4 regions of the Clostridioides sp. LIBA-6622 genome follow, and region 2 is predicted to be linked to each of the others. Evidence: riboswitches for the same ligand, from Rfam matches in the RefSeq annotation. Region 2 holds a riboswitch; each other region holds the start of a gene.
The links. Region 2 has a riboswitch for cyclic di-GMP ahead of ACTG47_RS17525 (Cys-Gln thioester bond-forming surface protein). Riboswitches for the same ligand answer to the same signal wherever they lie in the genome.
Positions count from the first base shown of each region.

Region 1: linked by a shared signal. The riboswitch ahead of ACTG47_RS10365 (SH3 domain-containing protein) and the one ahead of ACTG47_RS17525 (Cys-Gln thioester bond-forming surface protein) in region 2 are both predicted to bind cyclic di-GMP.
Region 3: linked by a shared signal. The riboswitch ahead of ACTG47_RS15245 (M60 family metallopeptidase) and the one ahead of ACTG47_RS17525 (Cys-Gln thioester bond-forming surface protein) in region 2 are both predicted to bind cyclic di-GMP.
Region 4: linked by a shared signal. The riboswitch ahead of ACTG47_RS18600 (type II secretion system protein) and the one ahead of ACTG47_RS17525 (Cys-Gln thioester bond-forming surface protein) in region 2 are both predicted to bind cyclic di-GMP.

Region 1 is NZ_CP196998.1:2,143,471-2,145,679, reverse strand. Features, by position in the region: gene ACTG47_RS10370 (ABC transporter permease) at 1-274, opposite strand, end outside; cyclic di-GMP riboswitch class I at 789-882, shown strand; gene ACTG47_RS10365 (SH3 domain-containing protein) at 967-1,458, shown strand; gene ACTG47_RS10360 (hypothetical protein) at 1,810-2,208, shown strand.
Region 2 is NZ_CP196998.1:3,752,761-3,754,969, forward strand. Features, by position in the region: gene ACTG47_RS17525 (Cys-Gln thioester bond-forming surface protein) at 1-1,401, opposite strand, end outside; cyclic di-GMP riboswitch class II at 1,417-1,502, opposite strand; gene prdC (proline reductase-associated electron transfer protein PrdC) at 1,914-2,209, opposite strand, start outside.
Region 3 is NZ_CP196998.1:3,246,554-3,248,762, reverse strand. Features, by position in the region: gene ACTG47_RS15250 (cell wall-binding repeat-containing protein) at 1-775, shown strand, start outside; cyclic di-GMP riboswitch class I at 997-1,082, shown strand; gene ACTG47_RS15245 (M60 family metallopeptidase) at 1,204-2,209, shown strand, end outside.
Region 4 is NZ_CP196998.1:3,988,151-3,990,359, reverse strand. Features, by position in the region: cyclic di-GMP riboswitch class II at 842-927, shown strand; gene ACTG47_RS18600 (type II secretion system protein) at 1,088-1,594, shown strand; gene ACTG47_RS18595 (GspE/PulE family protein) at 1,773-2,209, shown strand, end outside.

The DNA of each region.
Region 1 (2,209 bases), 1.6 Mb from region 2:
TTATATTTAAAAGTTCAGTAGTTTGCTGTTTTTTTACATATGGAGTTTTAGTTGAAAATTTATCAATTTTTTCTTGGTCTAATTTACCAGAATACATTTGGACATAATGTGGTGTCTGAGATTTTTGAAACAAGGCAGTCACTGAATCAGTGAGTTTTATAGCGATATTTGTTGCACTAGATGCTAACATTGATGCAAGTAAAATAAAAATAAATAGAGTAATTGTTATTACTTTATTTCGTGTTAAATCTTTTAATAATATTCTTTTTAGCATAAATAATCCTCATTTCTTAAAAATTTTATATTGAATATTTTAGATTTAGTTCATAGCAGTTATAGATATATAAGATATAAACTGACCGTCAGTCTATAATGATAATATTATAATATATTTATTTTGTCAAGTCATTTAAAAAATAAAATATACATGTCTTATGATAAAGCCTTTAAAGAGAAGGTACTATAAAAGAGATTAGTAAAAATTTTAAAAAGGGAATAATTAATATAAATTATTTTTAGGCTCTATTAATTAATAATTTTTTAGATTAATTGAATATGTAAAAAGTTATTGATTATTTTGATATATTGATATTTATTGAAAAAGATTTGTTAAAAGTAGAGGTATCATATATAAATTACTATTTTTTGGATGAATTATGAAGAACAATAATTAAATTAATAAATATAAAGATATTTTTTGGTTATTATTAATTAAAAATTTAATTTATATTTAATTAATATAAAATTTGAGAGAATATCATTTTTAAATTGTTTAAATTATGTTATTATTCAGATATAGGCAATATTAGATAAATCTAATGACGCAAAGCTATAGGGACTAAAATCTTTATATAATAAAGGTCATGTCAGCCAGTTGCCAAAAAGATAATAATTCTTTTTGTTAAAAGTATTTTTTAAAGTTATATATTTTTAATAACTTAATATTTGGCAAGAGGAGGGCTTAAGATGATATCTGAGTTAATGTTAAAAAAATTTGGCGAATCAAGCATCAATTTTAAGACTAAGATTAAATTAAATTTAAGGGAAAGACCAGACATAAATAGTATGAAGTTGAAAAGTATACCAGAAGGTAAAATTGTTAAATTAAAATGTGTTGATGGAATATGGGCAGAAGTTGAAAGTAATTATGACAAAGGTTGGTTACTTTATAAATATCTAGAAAAATTTAGCAATGCTAAAAAAAATAATAATAATGACATGATAAAAAACAGAAAAAAGAATTATGTAGGAAATATAAGAACTAATGGTTTAAGTTTAGAACTTAGAAATGATAGAACATTAGACTCTAGAATTATAACTACAATTCCTGATGGTTTTAAGGTTGAAGTATGTTATAGTGTGGGCAAATGGGCAAGAGTTAATATTGATAAAAATGGAAACAGATATTCTGGATATGTATATAATCAATACATAGAAGAATGTTTAAGTTTATCATAATTGGATACTAGTAAGCTTTAAATATACTAAGAAATTTCAGAAAAAGAATCCTATTCATGGGATTCTTTTTCTTTTGTAAAAAACATTATTATAATATTAAATAGAATAAATTAATTAAGTAATTTTAATTTTAAATGGAAGATTTAAGTAAAAATAAGCTTAGCGTGTATTTTGTATGTTAAGTATCATAAATTAATATTGATTTAAAAAAGTTTAATAAAAGAAAGAATTGATGGAATAAAAATTATGTTAAAGATAAGAGAATATATAATAAATTTGAAAAAAATTGTAATTTTTAGTTTCATATATATTATAATAAATTAGATATAAGATTTTTATGAGGGGGAAAATATGAAAAAAAAGAAAACATTGATTGGGTTAGCCATATCTTTTTTACTTATAATTAGTATTATAAATCCATTACAAGTTAATGCAGAAGCTATTATTGATTCTGGTGTATACATTTCTTCAACACAAGAGAATTATAAATCTAATTATACTAGATTTAAAACTATTAAATCTAAAAGTAAACATAAACGTAGTAGGTCTAGTAAAAGCAGAGTAAAATTGAAAAAAAGAATGATAAGAACTAAAAATTATGGACATGGAACTTTAAATAAACATAAAAATCAAGGCATAAGAAGACATAATATTCTATCAAGATTGATATTTTCAATAATGGTTATATTTATTGTTATAGTTTTAATTGTACTAATATTTATTAAAAGGAAAAAGAAGAAATTTTATTAAA
Region 2 (2,209 bases):
AGTTCCATCTTGATTTTTATCAAATTTAATATCAGTTAAACCATTACTTAAACTAGGTTTTCCTGTATCATTTGGCTTTAACTCCTTACGACCAGCTTCTAATAATGCTTCTAAATAAGCTTTTCTATTTATTGCTGCTTCTTTGCCTTTTAGATACTCAGCTTTTTCTTCTTCTGTTTTTGCATCTGCTATAAATCTATCATAAAGTTTTATAGTATTTTGATATAACTTAAGTCTTTCTTGCTCATTCATTTGTCCAAGTGTAATCCAAATTGCATCTTGAGTAACAGAATGAGCCATAATTTCATATTCTTTTCCACCTAAATTAAATTGTTGCTTATATCCAAATCCATCAAACTCAGAACCTGCATATAGTATAGATTTAATTGCATCTTCATTTTGATTTTCTTGACCATTAAAGTCTTCTGCTGGTAAATATGGACTCTTATGTTCACTACTTGGAGATTTTAAATGATTATTATAACAGAATGCAGTTTGGTCTCCATCTTCACCTTCTATTACATATTTACCATCCTTAGAACTTCCACCTATAAGACCTTCTATTACATAATCGAAAGTTAAAGTTTTTGTATTCTCATCAAATCTTATATTAAAATAAGGTCTATCTGAACCATCTGTTTCTTTTAATAAAAAAGTATTCTTTACTTTTGAATTTTTATCATTATACCAAAGACTAGTATTTCCATCCTTTGAAGTAAGTACTTCATTAATTTCTGACTGTCCATCTGTTTTTACATCATTTTCGTCTCCCCAGAAATTATATACAAGCTTATTTATTTGAGATATAGTAAGATTAAGAATATCTTCAATATTCTTATTCAAACTCATTTCTTCTACTTCTAATTCTTCCTCTTCTTGTGATGGTATAATTTCATCTAATGGTTTCTCTCCATCTGGAATTTCTTCTCCTGATGGTTTCTCTCCATCTGGTGTTTCTCCTCCTGATGGTTTCTCTCCATCTGGTGTTTCTCCTCCTGATGGCTTCTCCCCATCTGGTGTTTCTCCTCCTGATGGTTTCTCTCCATCTGGTGTTTCTCCTCCTGATGGTTTCTCTCCATCTGGTGTTTCTCCTCCTGATGGCTTCTCTCCATCTGGTGTTTCTCCTCCTGATGGCTTCTCTCCATCTGGTGTTTCTCCTCCTGATGGTTTCTCTCCATCTGGTGTTTCTCCTCCTGATGGTTTCTCTCCGTCTGGTGTTTCTCCTCCTGATGGTTTCTCTCCGTCTGGTGTTTCTCCTCCTGATGGTTTCTCTCCATCAAGTATTGTATCTTTTCCACTTACTTCGTCAGCATAAGATATTATTGGTGCAAATGCAGTAAATGCTATACTAAAAGCAATTACTAAACTAACTATACTTGATTTTTTAATTTTTATTTTCAAGATTTTCCTCCTATTTATATTTATAGCAGGTTGCACTACTAACTCCATATATCTTTTAAGTGCCCAAATTTAAGATATACTTCACAGTTTCTATAAATAGGTTTTTAGTAATTTTTATGTCTGTAATACTTTTTATTTTTTTGTAATACTTTTTATTTTTTAAGTGCACTCTTTACGAACATTCTAAAATTATTAGCAAGAGACAAAAACTTATTTCCACACTAAAAAAGATACTTTAGAGTATCTTGAGATAATACAAAAAATCTTAACTCTATTGGATAATTGACTCAATTCAATTTTTATATGTCAATATGGCCACATATCTGAGTTTGTTTTTGTCTAATATAATTTTAATAGCTATTGCCACTATTATATAGTATATATTATATTTTGTCTATTTTTTCCATATTATTTATATTATTCGTTAATGTTATCGACATATCACAACAAAAAACATCCTTGAAAATAATTTTAAAATTTTTTCCAAGGATGTTTTATTATATATTTTTATATTATTTTATTTTTAATCTTACATCACCTTTTATTCTTCTTATTAATGGGTGATTAACTGTTCTCATTACATGGTCAGTAATATGATATACACCTAATTTTAATTTTGGTGCAGAACCCATTACTGTATTACTACAGTCAGTACAGTTTCCGATTAATATAACTTCTGCTCCAGCTTTCTTAAATTCTATACATTTTTGAGCTTGTCCTGGACAGTGTCCTGGATTTTCACATTTTAATGCACCTTTAATTTCTTGAGCTTGTTTACATTTTTGAACTGATACTATATCAGTAACTC
Region 3 (2,209 bases), 510 kb from region 2:
GGTTAAGAGTACAAATTCTGTTAGATTGGGTGGAACAGATAGATTTGACACAAATAAAAGAGTTATACAAGAATTTTATAAAGACAGTAAAGAATTTTATTTAAGTAAAGGTATGCAACTAACTGATGCATTGGTAGCTTCTACAATAGCAAAAAATGCACCTGTGGTTTTAGTTGAAAATGGTAGCAATAAGAGTATTTTAAGTGGTGCAGATAAATTGACTGTACTAGGAGGAATAAATCAAAATGTAATCAAGCAATGTATAAATCAAGCCTCACCAAATCAACAAGGATTGTACTATAATCCAAATGATAAGGTATTTAAGGATAGGATAAAGGGAAAAATATATGCTCTTACAAAACAATACAGAAAAGAAAATGGTGTAAGAGAGTTATCTGTAGCAAGTAGATTAGAAGGTCTAGCAAATGACTGGTCTAATTTAATGGCAAATAAAAAGACTTTATCTCATACTATAAATGGTAAAAATTCGTATTCTACTTTTTTGAAATACTTAGATTGGAGTGAGATTAAGTCTGGGTACATTTCTGTTCAAGGGGAAAATATAATTAAGTATAAAATCCCAGACAAACCTGTATATACAAATAGGGATGCAGATGATATAGGAAACTTTATTTTTAATGAGTGGAAGACCAATCCTGAGGAAGGTACAAATATGTTACATAAAGGATATGAGATAATGGGATTTGGGTTAACTATGACAGGTGATAAGACGATATATGCAACACATGAGTTTTATGGAAGATATAAAGAATAAGTATTTATCGAGAGTTAGATATTTTGATAATGATAGTATATATAAGTGATGGAAATATGTAATAAGATAATAATTAGAAAATAACATCTAAGTAATGTATTTATAATGATAAAGAATATTTATATTAACATAATAATATAAATATTCTTTTTTTGTATTTTAATATAAAAAATTTGTACTAAAAAGTTTAAATATAGTATAAAATGGGTATAAAAGCATTGAAAATTAAATGGCAAAATTAGGGAAATCTAATGACGCAAAACTATAGGGATTAAAGCTTACAAAGCCATATCAGCCAGTTGCTAAAAAGAGCAAGTTCTTTTTATTTATAATAAAGATTCTCTTTGAGTGTCTTTTTTTATTGTCTGAAACTATAGCATTTAAATTCATGGAAAATTAAAGATTTATTGAGGGAGGATTGTTATTTCATGAAAAAGGCAATATCTTGTGTACTAGCAGTATCTATGTGTAGTGCACCATTGAATGTTTTTGCAGAGCCTATATTAGAGGGGAAACTAAGGTCAGTTGAAAAATCAGTTACAGAAAAGCTAAAGGGAAATTTAGAAGTGGATTTAAATTTTTCACTTCCAATCAAAAATAATGAATCAGAAAGTATAACTGATATACAACTACAATTAAAAGATAGTAGTAACAATAGTGGGATAATAAAACTTGGAGGTAAAAATTCAGGAAGTATAAATATAGGAACAGATTCTATAGGCTATACTATCAAAAAATTATCTGCCAATAGAAGTGAAGTAAAAGATAAAGATGAAAATATATCATATTATAATATTATGTTCAGTAATTTACCTGTTGGAAAATACAAGGTAGAAGTCTCTGGAAGTGGATTTAAGAGTAAAGAAGTTAAAGATATTGATATATCAAGTTATTCTCAAAGGGTTTTATTAAGTAATAGAGCAAGTGTAGATAATAAAAATAAACCTTTAAACTATGAACTATTCTTAATGGGAGATGTAAATGGAGACGGAAAAGTAGATAAAAATGATTATAATGAAGTTTTAGAAAATATAGATTCAAATAAAAAAGAATATGATTTAAATAGAGATGGAAAGGTAGATATTGCTGACCTAGACTATGTACATAAAAATCTAGGGCAAAATGAAAATGCAAATAGTCTGGAAAGTATAGTACCTACCAATCCTATAGTAGATACAAGTAAAGTAACATTAGAAGAAAATAGTGATACAAATATTCAGGGTACTGTAGAAGATTTGTTTAGTGGAGAAAGTAGTGGAGTTACAATATCTCCAGCAAATAAAGGGGATAAAATATCAGAAGAAAAACCGGCAGTGATGGATATAGCGTTATCAGAAGCACTTGATATGGAAGTTATAAATATTAAAGCTCCTGAAGGGAGTGCTCCAGCAAAAGGAATAGTTGAGGTTACAGATAAAGATGGTAATGTTCAAG
Region 4 (2,209 bases), 240 kb from region 2:
TTATTAGATTTATAAGAGTTGTTTAAAAGGATATAAAACTTTTGAGCAACTCTTTTTTGATATTTTAATTTATATAGCTATTTTTTATTATTAGAAGTATGTATGTAATTTTAGGTAAGGATTATAGTTTAAAACTTAGATGTAGTTAAGTAAAAAATAAGTATAAAAAAACATATAATATTATGAATATTATGAATATAAAAAATATTTAGAAAAAGTATTGAAAAATTTCAGATTATGTAGTATTATGTAAATATAAATAAAGAAAGAGGTGTTTCCAATGGGAAGGTCAGAAGATGAACCCCTAATAATTAAATGATTCAGTCACAATCTAGAAGAAATAAAAAAATCTATTGAAAGTTTATTTATAAGAATTGAAAATAGTATCTATTCTATATCTTTAATGTTTGTGAGAGGGTTCTGGATTATATAAAGTTACTGTAAAGAAAGTAATTTTGCACAATAAGCATATCTGTAAATGAAGAATTTCATTTATATAGTGATTGTGACTGAATCATAATTAAAAGAGATAGAATGTTTATATATAGATGATTTTAATAAAATACTATATTGTAATAGCTTCTAGCTTTCAAATAAATATTAGCAAAGGATGGAAATGACAATGATAAAACTAAATGATAATTTATAAATATCTCCTTACGATATATGATAATTGTAGGGAGATGTTTCTTTTTTTGTATAGTATAAATATTTATAGTAATTGTGTTTCAATATGTAAATTATTGGTATATATAAATAATATAAACTTAGTTGATAAAATTTGGTAACTATTATATAATATAAGTGGATATGTATATATTTTATGCATTACCCTGAATTTAATAAAAATAGAAACGTTGATGTATGTTCTGTGATTTGGGCGCCTTGGGACATATGGAGTTAGTGGTGCAACCGGCTATGGAATTGTATTTATTTATGGATACTTTTATTTTCATAGCATTTTTTGTTTTAAAATGGTTATATGCTAGAAATAAATCTGGTTAGTACGTGTAAATAATTTTACTTAGATTTTTAACCAGATATATTATAAGTAAGTATTAATTAAAAAAATTGAGGGGGAATAAAAATGAAGTTAAGAAAGAATAAAAAAGGTTTCACTTTAGTGGAATTATTGGTAGTAATTGCAATTATAGGTATATTAGCAGTAGTAGCAGTTCCAGCTTTATTTAGTAATATAAATAAGGCTAAGGTAGCAAGTGTTGAGTCTGATTATAGTTCAGTTAAGAGTGCAGCATTGTCTTATTATTCAGATAATAATAAAGTTCCTGTTGATGGTACTTTAAGTAGTTTAAGTGCTTATATGGAGACTCTTCCTGATAAAGCAGATATAGGTGGAGAATATCAATTGCTTTCTGTTGGCAATAAATTAGTATTACAGATAGGTAATACTAAGGATAATAAAGTCGAAGGTGCTACATTAACAAAAGAACAAACAAATAAGTTATTGAGTGATTTAGGTAATAAAATATATAAGAATAAAAAAGATACTGAACTTACTGAGCCATTAGAAAAAGATAATACCGTAAAAAATGGGATTATATATATAGTACTTATAGATAATACTGATATGTAGTATTCATATAAAATGTTTAGATGTATTCAAAAAAGAGTTAAAATTATATACACATTGAGTAAGATATCATAAATTTAATAAAAAAGACAGGAAGAAAATCTTCCTGTCTTTTATACTATTTTCTTTAATATACAATCATAAATGATGATATAATTGAGATAGTAAAGGAGTGAAATCTGTGGCTAAAAAAGTTAGAATAGGAGACAAACTGGTTGAAAAAGGATACATAACAGAAGACCAGCTTAAATGGGCATTATCAGAGCAAAAAAACAGTGGAAAAAGACTAGGAGAATTTCTAGTACAAGAAGGTCTTATAGATAGTAACTTATTAATAAGTGTATTAAAAGAACTTTTGGATATAGAAAGTGTATTTTTAGAAGGAACAGAAATAGACACATTAGCTACAAAAATGGTTCCAGAAAATATATGCAAAAGATATGCGATATTTCCATTCAAAATCGATGGAGACAAGATATGTCTAGCCATGTCAGACCCACAAGATAGAGAAGCAGTTCAAGATGTAAGACGTATGTCAGGAAAAGATGTAGAAATATTTATATCGAGTGCAGAAGATATAAACAAAGCAATAGGTCATGCTTATGCTCATTCAGAAAT